2 regions of the Mycobacterium sp. NGS41 genome follow, and region 1 is predicted to be linked to the other one. Evidence: riboswitches for the same ligand, from Rfam matches in the RefSeq annotation. Region 1 holds a riboswitch; the other holds the start of a gene.
The links. Region 1 has a riboswitch for fluoride ahead of AC5Y21_RS20355 (potassium channel family protein). Riboswitches for the same ligand answer to the same signal wherever they lie in the genome.
Positions count from the first base shown of each region.

Region 2: linked by a shared signal. The riboswitch ahead of AC5Y21_RS11000 (MFS transporter) and the one ahead of AC5Y21_RS20355 (potassium channel family protein) in region 1 are both predicted to bind fluoride.

Region 1 covers NZ_JCALDF010000027.1:9,659-16,101, reverse strand. Annotated here, with positions in the region: gene AC5Y21_RS20365 (histidine phosphatase family protein) at 1-515, opposite strand, end outside; gene eno (phosphopyruvate hydratase) at 582-1,850, opposite strand; gene AC5Y21_RS20355 (potassium channel family protein) at 2,094-3,812, opposite strand; fluoride riboswitch at 4,297-4,372, opposite strand; fluoride riboswitch at 4,537-4,598, shown strand; gene AC5Y21_RS20350 (PE family protein) at 5,092-5,391, shown strand; gene AC5Y21_RS20345 (PPE family protein) at 5,406-6,443, shown strand, end outside.
Region 2 covers NZ_JCALDF010000009.1:50,222-58,401, reverse strand. Annotated here, with positions in the region: gene AC5Y21_RS11005 (FAD-dependent oxidoreductase) at 1-1,209, shown strand, start outside; gene AC5Y21_RS11000 (MFS transporter) at 1,257-2,516, opposite strand; fluoride riboswitch at 2,632-2,705, opposite strand; gene AC5Y21_RS10995 (ArgK/MeaB family GTPase) at 2,792-3,682, opposite strand; gene AC5Y21_RS10990 (thiolase family protein) at 3,703-4,842, opposite strand; gene AC5Y21_RS10985 (proline iminopeptidase-family hydrolase) at 5,048-5,911, shown strand; gene AC5Y21_RS10980 (class I SAM-dependent methyltransferase) at 5,916-6,263, opposite strand; gene AC5Y21_RS10975 (class I SAM-dependent methyltransferase) at 6,260-6,523, opposite strand; gene AC5Y21_RS10970 (enoyl-CoA hydratase/isomerase family protein) at 6,602-7,369, opposite strand; gene AC5Y21_RS10965 (acyl-CoA dehydrogenase family protein) at 7,371-8,180, opposite strand, start outside.

The DNA of each region.
Region 1 (6,443 bases):
AAACTGAGCTGATTCCAGCAGGCGGTGCGCTGCCCGACGTGGGTCAAGCTCGGGTCGATCTGCCCGAGCAGGGCACGATTAAAAGCGTCGTGAGATACCAGGACAATCGGTCCACTTTCGTGCTCGGCGACCAGCTCGAAGAAGGCCAACCGAGCACGCTCTGCCACCATGGCCAGCGGCTCGACTCCGGGTGCGGCGTCTATGCTGCCGTAGCGGTCTTGCACCTCGTCGCGGCGCTCACCGGTCATCGGGCCGTAGTCGCGGTCGTTGAGCCGGATGTCGGTTGACACGGGAGCATGGGCCGCCCTTCCAATCGCCCGAGCGGTGTCTGCGGCTCGCTGCAGTGGGCTGGAGATCACCGCGGTGGGACTTCGCTCAGCAAGGACTTTCGCCAGACACGCCACCTCGGCCAGCCCTACCTCGTCGAGCGGCGGGTCGCTAAGTCCGCGTAAGCGGTCTTCGGCGTTGAGCGCGGTGCGGCCGTGCCTGGCCAGATATACCAGCGTGATTGTCATAGCGGGACTAACCCTTTCGTCGTCTTGGCCGTGGTCTTCGCAACACCGTGATCGAGTCCAGGGGAATCAATGATCATCAGGCACCAGCCCGAACTCCAGATGAGGTGTGGCCTCAGCGACTTCGATCAGTCGGTTGTACTTCGCGACCCGTTCACCGCGTGCCGGAGCGCCAGCCTTGATCTGACCGCAACCCGACCCGACCGCCAGGTCGGCAATGAACGTGTCGTCGGTTTCTCCCGACCGGTGGGAGATCATCGCGCCGTAGCCCGCATCTCGGCACACGGCAAGTGCCTCAAGCGTTTCCGACACAGTGCCGATCTGGTTCACCTTGATCAGTGCGGCGTTGGCGACGCCCGCGTCCACACCGAATCGAATCAACACCGGATTGGTCACGAAGTTGTCGTCGCCCACCAGCTGGACCCGGTCGCCGAGCGCCGTGGTCATCTTCCGCCAGCCGTCAGTGTCGGTCTCGCCCATGCCGTCTTCGATGCTCCACACCGGGAACTCGCGGATCATCCACGAGTACCGTTCGATCATCTCCTCGCTGGAAAGCGACTCGCCCGCTACCTCGTACCTGCCGTCACGATGAAATTCACTGGCCGCTGGATCCAGTGCGATCGCCATACCGGCGCGTCCCGGAGTGTATCCGGCGTCGATGATTGCCTTGGTGAGCAGCGCCAGCACCTGTTCGGGCGAAGCGATATCGGGAGCGAACCCGCCCTCATCACCCAAACCGGTGGCCAGCCCGCGATCGGCAAGTTCGCGGCGAAGCCGTGCATATACCTCCGCGCCGCCGCGGACGGCTTCGGCCAGTGACGGCGCACCGACGGGAGCGATCATGAATTCCTGAAAATCCAGCGCATTGGGAGCATGGACGCCACCATTCACGACATTGAAGTGTGGCACCGGCAGGCGCGGTGCCACTGTCGGCCCGGACAGATAGCGCCACAACGGATCTCCGGATTCTGCGGCGAACGCGCGTGCGGCGGCAATCGAGACGCCGACGATCGCGTTGGCACCGAGTCTCGATTTATCCCGGGTGCCGTCCAGCACTCGCAGGGCATCGTCAACCTCGTCCAGGGATTCAAAAGCGCGACCAACTATTGCGTCGGCGATTGCACCGTTGACATGGGCGACGGCGCGCTGCACACCCCGTCCGTCGTATCGATCGTCGTGGTCGCGCACTTCGACGGCCTCGCGGGTACCCGTCGATGCCCCGGACGGCACCCCAGCGCGAACAGCGCGCCCATCAGCCAACACCGCGCGCACACAGACCGTCGGCCGGCCACGCGAATCCAAGATCTCCACCGCCGAAACCGACGAAAACCGCATCACCACTTGCCGCCTCCATATCCACAATTCGGCCAAAGCCGGTCCAGTAGACAAGGGACCGTTGGCCGTCCATCGTGGACGTGCGGTTGTGGCGAGCCCCACCGCCGCGATCACACTATCAGTCCGAGAACGCCGCGAACATACGTTTCGACGGCATCAAACTCGCTTGAGCGGTACCCATGGCGCGGGTGTACAGCACCAGCGCTCAGCCGTCCTTCGTAAGTGCCTCACCCTTGGCGCATGCCATCATCGATCGACGGTAGCGGACAGCTCCGGAAGCTGCCCTTTGCGGAGCGTCTCTAGTAACTCGCGGTATGGGCCAATGAGGTAGACAGTGTCGTAGGCGCGTAATCGGGCGTCGCGACGGGGATGCAGCCTAACCGGCGAACCCGGCCGAGTGATCGCAATGACTCGAGTCTTGGTGGAGAGCTCGAACATTTGCATTCCGTCGAGTTCACTGCCGACCACCACCCGCATGGCGCCGACCACAAACGAGCTCTGCCCGACCGAAAACGTGGCCAGCACGTCGAGATCAATTGCGGCGCTGATAAACCACGGTGCGGCCAGCTCAACGGTTGAGCGAACGTTAACGAAGCCGAATCGCTTTGCGATCACGCGGCCCAACGCGCGATCGTATACTCGCAACACCAGCGGCACGTCCGGTCGAGTGACTTTGGGCGACAATGGGCGGCCCAACATCCTGGCCGCGATGATGCCGGTTTCAACGTTAACCACTTCGCTTCGGGTCATCACCGCCACCGCGCGTGCCCGATTGACGCGCGCCAACTCAAGCGTCTGATGCATGGTCGCGTCTCCCAAGATCACTGGAACGTCGAGGTCGATTACCGAAGACACGAAACGGTTGTTCTGGTCGCGCTCGATGACCACGACCTCGTATCCAGCAGTGGTCAAATCATTCACCACGCGTGCCCCTACCGCGCTGAGCCCAATAACAATTACATGATTGCGGAGATGCCGCACTCGGGGACGCCCGGCCGAGTAAATGAAACGACGTGAAAGCAGCACGTCTGCGATGAAGGAGACGATTAGTGCGGTGTTGATCACGCCACCGAACATCATCATCACAGCCAATAGCCGCAGCCAGACGGGCTGGTTTAGGAAGCTGAAATCGCCGTAGCCAGTTGTCGTGAGGGTCTCGGCGGTGAAGTACAAAGAGTCAATCCACGACATCCGCGGTGAAGCCTTATAGCCCAAATGTATTAAGGCCATCGAGCCGATGATAAGTATCACCAGTGCGCTCATGATCGGGTAGAACGCCGGGTTCACGTCGTCACGCACAGCGCGTATGCCGTCGAGGAACCGGCGCAAGAGGGGTCGTCGGGATCGCGACTTAGTGGGGCGCGGAGCTTTAGTACCACGAGCGCTGAGCTCGTCCACGGTTCCGATCATCATCACCCAATCGCCGGCATGCACCGCGAGGTCGCGTCCCGGGCAGAGGTCCGTCATTCCGGGGGTCGGTGAGCTTTGGCCGTGAATCACCGCCACCGGGGCAAGATCGCCGTACAGTTCGCGCAGCGTGTCGTCGCGGACGGCCTCGCTGCCCGACACCAGGAACTCAATGCCCGCTGCGGTGAACGCGTGGGTGGTGCGCGCCAGACATGCTTCAACGATTGACGTTGACGCGAGTTCGGCGACGTCGAGTATCGCGCCAAGTTCACTATCGTCGTTGAGCGCCTCACGTAGCACGTCGTTGGCCAATCGCGCTACCACGCGAATGTTGGGGTTGGCTTCCTTTGCGAGCAAGGCAATTTCGAGATTCGCCACATCGTCATCGCCGGTGCACACGACAGCAGCCGCTTGGGCGACGCCAGCTTCGACGAGGTCGTCCGGCGTATCGGCGACCTCCTCGTCGACGAGCCGGACGACACGAGCTCCGGCGCTTTCCAACCCTTCAATAATCGCGGCCGTGAGCCCACCGCTACCAGAGACAATGATGGTTTTCATGCGATTGTCACCACGCTTCGCCAGCGGCCGCAGTAGCCGGCTCACAACCTCTTGTCGATCTCGCAACACCTGCCCCGGTCGGCACCGGCAGCTCACCGGCATGCCGCTTTCGGTGGCCGATTCCTTTCATCCACGAAGCGCGCGTGTAAGAAAAACCGGACGGTACAAGACGTTTGGTAACGAATGCCGCAGACATTGTGTTCATGGGTCGGGAATAGGATGATTGGCCAGCGACCCGCAGGCAATCGCGACAGCCTCGCAAACTCGGCTCGAACCAAGAGATGAAGCCGCTAAGCGCAGGTGACACTTCAGCGACAGCCGTCACCTGGAGCACTTGAATGATCAGCGGCGGCAGACCGTCGTGCGCCATCTGGTCGTGGAAGCGCTGGGCTGAACGACGCGAGTGATATATCGGGACCGCGGCGACGTCGTGCACCAACTCGCCGAGCAAGGCCGCGCAAACAGGTGCCACCTGCGACTCCTCGGGTTCGCAGGTGCCATTAGCCAGTTTGGCGGTTCGGAGAACAATTCCCCAGGCGGACGCCATCGCCACAGCCAGTTAACCAATGACGACGCGGCTTGGTCAAGAACGGCACCACGTCTCGATGATTGCGGGCCCCGAACGTAAGGGCTGGTTGCCTACCGCGACGCCGTGATATTTGAGGTCGGCTTGGGCGAGGATTGTGTTTGCGACATTGCGTCCGCGGTTAGGCCGACGTTACCATCGCGCATAGGCGATGAAGCTCGCCGTAACCGCCGCACCTGGCTGATGGCTTCTACCCGTTACTTGGCTCGGGTGCAAGGCAGGTGGTTAACGGTGGCTCACTTATCTCGCGTCTTAATCGTGGTTTGCCGTGCTGTTCCCCACGTGTGGGTGCATGCGGTACTCGATTGGCCTTGCGAGAGCGCGTCATGCACGGCATTCAGGACAACTCGATGGATCCGGAATATGCTGGAGCCGAACGGCTTTCGCGTTGCACATCGTGAGGCCGTCAGGTCAACTTCTCGCCGCTATGAGCAACTCATCCTCAGCATCCGGCGAAGTCCATCTGCCCTCTACTGCACTCGGTGTCTACTGATTCAGCCACTCGGCTCTCATGGTTTGCACGCGAGTTCACGTCACCGATCGACGGATTGGCCGGCTACCCCGCTCGCCAAACTGCAATCTGGGAGCGGGTTTTCAACAACAGTGCAGAAAGTGCTGCACATCGAATGAGGGGGGAAGGCTGCCTGAACTTTTGTCATTCACAAGTCGATGACTCGTACGGAAGGAAATCTTATGTCTTTTGTGACCACGCAGCCGGCAACGCTCACGGCGGCTGCCGCCGACCTGGAAGGTATTGGTTTTGCGATGGCAGCCCAGAATTCGGCCGCGGCGGCGCCAACGACCGGCGTGATTCCGGCTGCTGCCGATGAGGTGTCGGCGTTGACGGCCGCGCAATTCGCCATCCACGCGCAGATGTACCAGGCGATCAGCACCCAGTCGGAAGCGGTCCATCACCTGTTTGTCGGCGCGCTAGGGGCCAGCGCCGCATCGTATGCGGCCACAGAAGCTGCCAACGCCATAGCAGCCGGCTAGACGAAGGATGCGCAATGGATTTCGCGATACTACCGCCGGAGATCAACTCCAGCAGGATTTATACCGGTCCCGGCTCGGGGCCGATGCTTGCGGCTGCGACGGCCTGGGACTGGCTGGCCGCCGAACTTGATTCCACGGCAGACTCCTACGGGTCGGTGGTTTCGGGGTTGAGCAGCGGGCCGTGGCTGGGTCCCGCGTCGGCGTCGATGGCCGCAGCAGCCTTGCCATACGTCGCGTGGATGACCACAACGGCTGCGCAAGCTGAGCAAGCCGCCACACAAGCCAGGGCCGCAGCAGCTGCCTACGAGATGGCCTTCGTGATGACGGTGCCCCCGCCGATGATCGCGGCCAACCGCAGCCTGTTGCTGACGTTGGTTGCGACGAACATTCTGGGGCAGAACACTCCGGCGATCGCGGCCACGGAAGCCCATTACGCCGAGATGTGGGCCCAGGACGCCGCCGCGATGTACGGTTACGCCGGCTCGTCGGCGGCAGCAGCAACCTTGACACCGTTCACACCACCCCCGCCGACCACCAACCCGGCGGGAGTGGCCGGCCAAGCCGCCGCGGTACCGCAGGCGATCATGTCGAGCGGCCCGAAAGTGATGTCGGCGCTCCCCCAGGCCCTGCAGGGGCTCGCGGCGGCACCGGCGGCAGCCGATCCGCCGGACCCGCTCTCCACCCTGGGGACCATCCTGACGGCGATCGCCATACCTGTGGCCGCCGCCGATACAGTAGCGGCCGCTACCGCGGCGCCGGCGTCGATTTTTAGCGGGTCGGCGTCGTCGGTCTCGGCAACGACGACGATGAGAGCTCTTCGGATCAATGCCGACCGTGACTTCGCTAAAGGTGAGGGGCCGTTCACCGGAGATGGGCCGGGCGCCGCCATGTTGCCACAATGGATTGCCGGCGGCGCAGGTGGCGTAGGTGAACCGTCGACAGCGGCGCAGCCTGTGGCTGCCAGCATGGGACAGGGCATCTCGATCCGCGGGTTGTCGGTGCCGCCGGGCTGGGCGTCTGCGGCTCCGGCATTCCGCCCTGCCGCCTATGCA
Region 2 (8,180 bases), on a different contig from region 1:
GCAATTCCCTTCGACCTCAGCCAACTTGGCGAATGGGCTAGCCAGATCACATCGTTTCCGGAAGATTGGTCCAACGTCGGTTTCGACGCCGAAACCCGCGCGCGTTTGCATGCCGATGTCGACGAGCAAGCCGGCGACCTATGCGTGGCCGGCACCGCGTTGATCGCGGGACTGCTGAAGGGTCTGCTCGATCTCGGGGTGACACCACGCACGAAGACACGGGCGGAAGAGCTCATCGTCGACGGCGGGAAGGTCACCGGAGCGCGAATCGCTGGGCCCGAACAGAGCATGAGCGTTCGCGCCCGCCACGGCGTGATCCTGGGCACCGGCGGCTTCGAATGGGATCCTGTTCTGGTGCAAGCGTTTCTGCGCGGCCCAATGCACGGAGCGGTATCTCCGCCGAACAACACCGGCGACGGCCTGCGCATGGCGATGGCGCACGGCGCCGAGCTGGCGAACATGGGTGAAGCATGGTGGGTGCCGATCGTCCGGATCCCGGGCGACTCCATCTCGGGCAATCAACGCAGCCGCAGCGTACGGCTGGAACGCACGCGCCCGAGAAGCATCATGGTCAATCGGGCCGGACGCCGGTTCGTCAACGAGGCCTGCGATTACAACTCGATGGCCGGCGCCTTCCACTATCTCGATCCTCGCGGCGGCTACGTCAACGACAGTGGGTGGATTGTCTTCGATTCAATTCACCTGCAACGCTATGGATTTCTCGGCGTTGCCCCCGGGGAGCCCGTCCCGGACTGGTTCTGCGAGTCTGCGGACCTTGCCGAGCTGGGCGCCAAGACCGGCATCAATGCCGACGGCCTCGCTCGCACCATCGAAGAGTGGAATCGCCACGTCGCAGCCGGATCCGATCCCGACTTCGGGCGTGGCTCAAGCGCTTACGACGGTTACTGGGGTGACGACCAGGCCACCACACTGGCCGGGAAGACACTCGGCCCGATCGACACCGGCCCCTACTACGCGGTTCCGGTATGCGTCGGTGCGATGGGAACCAAGGGCGGGCCGCGGACGGACCATGACGGTCGCGTGCTTCACGTCACCGGCGAGCCGATCGCGGGTCTGTTCGCTGCGGGCAACGCGATGGCCGGCGTGACCGGACGAGCGTATGGCGGCGCCGGTGGGACCATCGGCCCGGCAATGGTTTTCGGTTACCGCGCAGGATATGCGGCCGCCACCGGGAAGTCCGTCGAGTAGCGCGAGCAGACGTAAAAGCCCCCGCACGCACGGCGTGTCGGGGGCTTTTACGTCTGCTCACCCTGGGAAACGGGTGCGGCCGCGGTGTGCCGCATAACCAACAGGATCAGCGGTACCGCGGCGAGTTCCGTGACAACCGCAAATACGACGACGCTGCCGACGGTTAGGCCGAACAGCGCGCCAATGACAGCGCTGCCGGCGAACCAGGCGAGGCCGTAGATGCCGGTGAAGATGCCGTAGGCGGAGGCGCGCCGAGCCGGCGATACCATCGGGGCCACTGCGGCCGGGATGATCGATTCATGAACGCCCATCCCCAAGCCCCACAGGCAGCTGCCGATCAGGGCGGGCCAGAAGCCGCCGAGGAAGACCAGCGGCGCGTACGCGGCAGCGGCCACCGTCAGCGGTACCAACAGACCGATACCGACCCGGTCGAAAAGACGTCCGAACACCAGGGAGCCGGCACCCGACACCGCCATTGCGGAGGCGTAGAAGACCGGTATATACGTCGCAGAAATGGTGCCGGTTTGCTGGAAGTGGTAGGCCATGATCGGAAAGTCGGCGAAGCCGGCGGCCACCAACCCCGCGGCGACGAGGTAGATCCAAAACACTCGCGGCAGCTGCTGCGTGCGCATCGGTGCGGTGGCCGGGTCAAGATCCTGCGGGCGTGGATAAAGTAGCCGCGCCACCCCCAGCAGCGAGAGCATAATCACAGCCGGAACGGCAAGCGCGCCGAACGCGAGCCGATAGTTGCCATGAGTGCTGGCGACGACAAACGCGACGAGTAATGGACCGACCAGAGCGCCGAATTGGTCGAGCGCTTCATGTACACCGAAGCCCCAGCCATAGCCCATCCGTTTTGCGGCATGGGAGAGCATGGCGTCACGAGGCGGGTTGCGGATTGCCTTCCCGATTCGTTCCGCGATCACCAGGACGGCCGCGATCTGCCAGCTGCCGGCCAATGCCATCAGCGGCACCACCGACATCTGCAAGACGTAGCCGCCGATAGTGATCGGCCAGTACAGTCCGGTGCGGTCTGCAGCGCGTCCCGAGACCAGGCGCAACCCGTAGCCGAGCAGTTCGCCGAATCCGGTGATCACCGCGATCGCCAGCGCTCCGGCACCAAGCAGACCGAGGAACTGTCCGACGATGCTGCGGGACGCTTCATACGTGAAGTCGGCGAAGAAGCTCATCACGCCGACCATCAAGACGAACTTCAGCGCGGGCGATAACCGGCGACCGCGCTGGCGGGAGGCGTTGTTGGGCAACGCCTTTCCCTCGTTGTCGACGGTATCGGGCTGGTCACTCATGGGGAGCCCTGCTTGCGATCTGGTTCTGGTGGCACGCAGCCTCGCCACGAGCACCGCTACCGCACAACACAATTCGACTTGCGAACGGAGGGAACATAGCCACCTGCGACTCCTTCTTTTCGCAGGAGCCATCAGCCATGTGACGGTTAGGAGACGATCTTCCTGGCGGGCTCCTTCGCCGCTGCCAAGTTAACCAACGCGCATTCCTATTGGTCAAGCAATAGCATCGGCGAGCAGACGCAAAAGCACCCGTTTCGGCACGAAATCGGGGGCTTTTACGTCTGCTCACCCTTGGAAACCAAGCGTTCCGCTGCGGTATAGGGATCGTCGTGGCCGTCGACCACCGACTCAGCGAGCCCGTCGAGATCCGGGCTGCTCCGCAGCCGGGTTTGCGCCAGCGACAGGATTTGGGCCCGGGCCCGAGCTAGCCGTCGGGCGCGGCTGTCGGCGCGGTGATGATCGTCGATCGCGGTCACGAGGTCCGAAACACCTTCTCCCCGTGCGGCAATGAGGCTGAGGATGGGTGCTTTGGTCTCAGCTCGCAGGTCCCGCACGGTCTGTTCGGCGCCCTCCCGGTCGGCCTTATTGACCGCCACGATGTCAGCGACTTCCAGCACACCCGCTTTGGCGGCCTGGACCGCGTCGCCGGCCCCGGGATTGAGGACGACGACGGTCGGGTCCGCGACGGCGGCGATCTCGATCTCGGATTGGCCCACGCCCACGGTCTCCAACAGGATCACGTTGTATCCGATCGCACCCAGCAGGCGGATAGCCGCCGGAACCGCGGCGGCCAGGCCGCCGATATGGCCGCGGCTTGCCACCGAACGGATCAGCACGTCGGAGTCGTTGATATGCGCGGCCATTCGTATCCGATCGCCCAGCAGCGCACCACCGCTGAACGGCGACGAGGGATCCACGGCCAGCACAGCCACTCGGCAGCCACGCTCCCGGTACGCGCCGACCAGTGCCGCGATCGTCGTCGACTTGCCGGCGCCCGGCGGTCCGGTTATGCCTATTACACCGACGTCGCGGGCCGCTCGCGCCTCGGGACCACCAAGGCTTGCCAGTACTTCGTCGCGGCGGTCGCCTTCGACAAGACTGAGCAACCGACCCGCGGCACGCGGAGAACCGTTGCGCGCACTGGCAATCAGATCGGCGATGTCCATCTTGCGGCCTATTCGACTCCTTAGGGCGCAGCGACCTCGATGACGGTCGCGGAACCCATCCCGCCGCCCGCGCACATAGCGGCGACCCCTATGCCGCCGCCGCGCCGACGCAGTTCGTACACCAGGGTGACGAGCATCCTGGCGCCGGTCGCCGCCACCGGATGTCCGAGCGAGCAGCCGCTGCCGCTGACGTTGACTTTGTCCGGGTCCAGATCGAGCAGCTTGACGGTGGCCACACACATTGCCGCGAATGCCTCGTTGATCTCGAACAGGTCTACGTCGGAAACTGAAAGTCCGGCCCGCTTAAGCGCTTTCGGAATAGCGTCGACGGGTGCCAAGCCCGTCGAGGCGGGATCGACACCGACCGAGGCCCAGGAAACCACGCGCGCCAGTGCGGGCAGTCCCAGCTCGTCGCTGGCGATGGTTAGCACCGCGGCGGCGTCGTTGGCGCCGCAGGAGTTGCCGGCGGTAATAGAAAAGCCATCGATTTCGGGATGCAGCGGCTTGAGGGCAGCCAGTTTCTCCATGCTTGTGTCGCGGCGCGGGTGCTCGTCGACCGAGAACATGCCATGCGGCGTCTGAATCGGGACGATCTCGTCGACGAAACGGCCCTCGTCGATAGCGGCGATCGCGTTGCGGTGCGACCGCAACGCCCACGCGTCCATCTCCTCGCGGCTCACGCCAGCGGCCACGGCTGCGTTCCAGCCCACGGTGATCGACATGTCCATGTTGGGTGCGTCGGGCCGGTCTGGATGGGTCGGCGGGAACCAGTCGACCCACTCACCGTCCATCTGAAACCTTGACCGCGGCGACGTGGATGCCGAGTTCACACCACCGGCGATGATGAGCTGATCCATCCCCGCGCGCACACTTGCCGCCGCACTCTGCACCGCCGCCTGACCCGCCGCGCAGTGCCGATTGTTGGCCAGGCCGGGAACCGTGGGCAGTCCCGCGGTTATGGCCGCGTGCCTCGCGACAACGCCGCCGCCGTAAAGACCCTCGCCCAGGATGACGTCGTCGACCTGCGCCGGATCCAGACCCGCCGCGGCCTCGGTGACTACGTGGTTGGCAAGGTCGAATGCGGTGGTGTCGCGCAGCGTTCCCTTTCGCGCGGTTCCGATGGGGGTGCGCAACGCGGACACGATGACGGCTTCAGGCACAGGTCTTCTCCACTTCGGCGGCATTTCAACAGGCATGCGCGGGGCCGGAGAGCCGACCGCACATTCATGAGAACACTATTCTCTCAGTTTGAGAGTATGAGTTGCAAGGTGGGTCACCATTGCAGCCGAGCAGACGCAGAATCGCACATACGTGCATCGAATCGTGCGATTCTGCGTCTGCTCGCCAATAAATCAGGAGGCCAGCTTGGAGGGAACGATCGCGGTCCCCGGCGGAAACGTCTGGTTCAAACGGATCGGCGGCGGCGCGGGCCGTCCGCTGCTCGCGGTTCATGGCGGACCGGGCTTGCCGCACAACTACATCACTTCGTTGGAACGTCTGGCCGACGAGCGGGAAGTCATTTTCTGGGATCAGCTCGGCTGCGGGAGATCCGAATGCCCGTCGAATACGAAACTTTGGACGATGGAACGCTCGGTCGCCGAGATGGCTGCCGTTCTGGAAGCCCTCGGCCTGAACCGCTTCCACATCTTCGGCAACTCGTGGGGAGCGATGCTGGCGCAGCAGTACGTCCTGGACGCGGCACCTGCTGCGGCCAGTCTCACCATCTCGAACAGCATCGCGTCAATACCGCAATTTTCGGATATGGTGGCCCACAAGAAGTCCCGCTTGGATGCGGCAACGCAATCCGCGATAGACCGTCACGAGGCCGCCGGCACGACTTCGTCGGCCGAATACCAGGCCGCGATCCGTACCTGGAACGAGACGTATCTTTGCCGTCTGCATCCCTGGCCCAACGAACTAGAGGAAGCCTTCAAGAACATGGGCAATGAGATCTTCGGTACCTTGTTCGGGCCGAGCGACTTTCATATCGTCGGAACCATCCGCGACTGGGAGGTGTTCGACCGGTTGACCGAGATCACGGTGCCGACCCTGGTGATCGCGGGCAGGTTCGACCAGTGCGCGCCAGAGCACATGCGGGAAATGCACCAGCGCATTGAAGGGTCACGGTTCGAGCTTTTCGAGTCGAGCTCGCACATGCCGTTCATCGAAGAGCCGGACCGGTTCGATCAGGTGATGCGCGAATTCCTTCGGCAACACGACGACGTGTGATTCGCTACGAAGCCCTTGTTGCGACCGCTGCCTTGATGATGGCCGTGTGCACGGTGTGCCATTGCGGGCGACTGAATCCCGCGCGCAGCAGAAGCTCGGTTGCACGGCGGGGCGTTCGCGCTTTGCCCCGCCGAGTGATCGCGAGCGTCGGGATCAGCCGTCGGGAAAACTGGTCGACCAGAACCAGATGGCCACCCGGCCGCAGCACCCTTGCGCATTCCGCGAGCCCGGCGGCTTGATCCGACCAATGGTCAAACGACGTACTGCTGACCACCACGTCCATCGACGCATCGCTGTGGGGCAGGTGCTCGGCCATCCCGGTGACGAATGTCAGTCGATCGTCGTGGGTCAACCATTTGGCGGTTCGATCATGTTGGGAGCAGAGTCAATTCCGTCAAGTTGTTGGGCTCCCGGATAGCGGTTGGCTAGCAACCGGAGGAGGCATCCGGTCCCGCATCCCACATCGAGGACGCGCTGTGGTGACGCCACTGTCGTCGTTGTCAAGGCGGCGGTGCGGTCGCTGATGATGTGGTGCAAACGACCGCGCCAGCCCTGGTCATACGACGTGGCCCGATCATCGAACTCTGCGACGTCACGATAGGGCGGTACCACGGCATTCTAGAGCGCGAACAGACGCAAAAGCACCCGCAGCGCCCCCGAAATGGGGTCTTTTGCGTCTGCTCGCCCGACTTAGTTCTTGGCCGCATTCAGCTTGGTGATGATCGAGCGGAAGTCCTCGGTGGTAAACGACTGATGCTCAGCCGAAAGGGCGTAGTCCAGACTGGCGAGCACGGCGCGCTCCAGGTGAATATTGAGCACCCGCTTGGTGCTTTCCACCGCTTGCTGTGGCAGCTCCATGATGCGCTTCGCGCAGTCCATCGCCTCGGCGACCGGATCGGCGACCACGTGGTTGGCCAGGCCGAGTTCGACGGCCCGGTCGGCGCGAATCCGCGTGCCCGTCAACGCATATTCCTTCGCCAGCATCAGGCTGATGTGCAGCGGCCAGGTCAGCGGTCCGCCGTCAGCGGCCACCAGCCCTACCTGCACATGGGGGTCGGCGAGGTAGGCATTTTCGGCGATGTAGACGATGTCGCTAAGGGCGACCAGGCTGCAGCCCAGCCCGACGGCAGGCCCATTGACCGCAGCCACCACGGGAATTCGGCACCGAGCCATGCCCAGCACGATCTCGCGCCCGTCGCGAATCGTCTTGGCCCGCAGATCGGCGTCGTTCGCCAGCTCGGCAAGATACGAGAAATCGCCGCCAGCCGAAAATGCCCGACCGGCACCGGTAATCACCGCCGCGCGGGCGGTGGGATCGTCGGTCAGCCGCTGCCACAGCCGCGCGAGCCCGACGTGCAGGTTGTCGTTGACGGCATTCAGCGCATCCGGGCGGTTGAGCGTGATGATCCGCAGGCCCCCCTCGGCGCGAACGTCGATTTCACTTGGCATGTCGTACATTTCAGACTCCCAATCCGAGGATCCGCGAAGCGATGATGTTCTTCTGTATCTGCGAAGTCCCGCCCATGACACTCTGCGCCCGACTGTACAAGTACGCGCTGAGCAGGTCTGGGTCGCGGGTTCCGGTGACCGCCAGCGCGGCGTGCCCGACGGACTGCTCAACCCAGGTCATCAGCAGCTTGTCGAGCGACCCTTCGGGCCCGTGCGAAACGCCGTCCAGCTGTTCGGACAGCCGCCGGCGGACGTGATGAGTCAGCATCTCCGACTGGACCGCTGCCCATGAGAGTTCCTCAGGTACGGGAGCTTGGACGGCGCTGTTGCGCGCCGCCAGATCCCGGACCAGTTTGCCGTATCTGGCCGCGTATCCCAGGGTGGATGGCTCACGTTCGTGGCCGACGACCGTCATGGCAACCGCCCAGCCGTCGCCGGGAGCGCCGACCATCTGGTCCGCGGGCACATTTGCGCCGTCGAAGAACACCTGGCCGAACTCGTTGGTCACACCGTTCATCATGCGCAGCGGACGTTGTTGGATGCCAAGCTGTTTCATCGCGATCACGAACGCCGACAGACCACGATGCCGTTTAGCCGCGGGGTCGGTTCGGGCCAGCAACAGACACCAGTCGGCGACGTCGGAGTAGCTGGTCCAGATCTTGTGTCCGTGCACCACATAGTTGTCGCCCTCCCGGGTGGCAGTGGTGGTCAGCGACGCCAGGTCCGAACCGGCGCCAGGCTCGCTGAAGCCCTGGCACCACCGCTCGCTGCCGTTGATGATGCCCGGCAGGAAGCGCCGGCGCAGCTCGTCGCCGCCGTG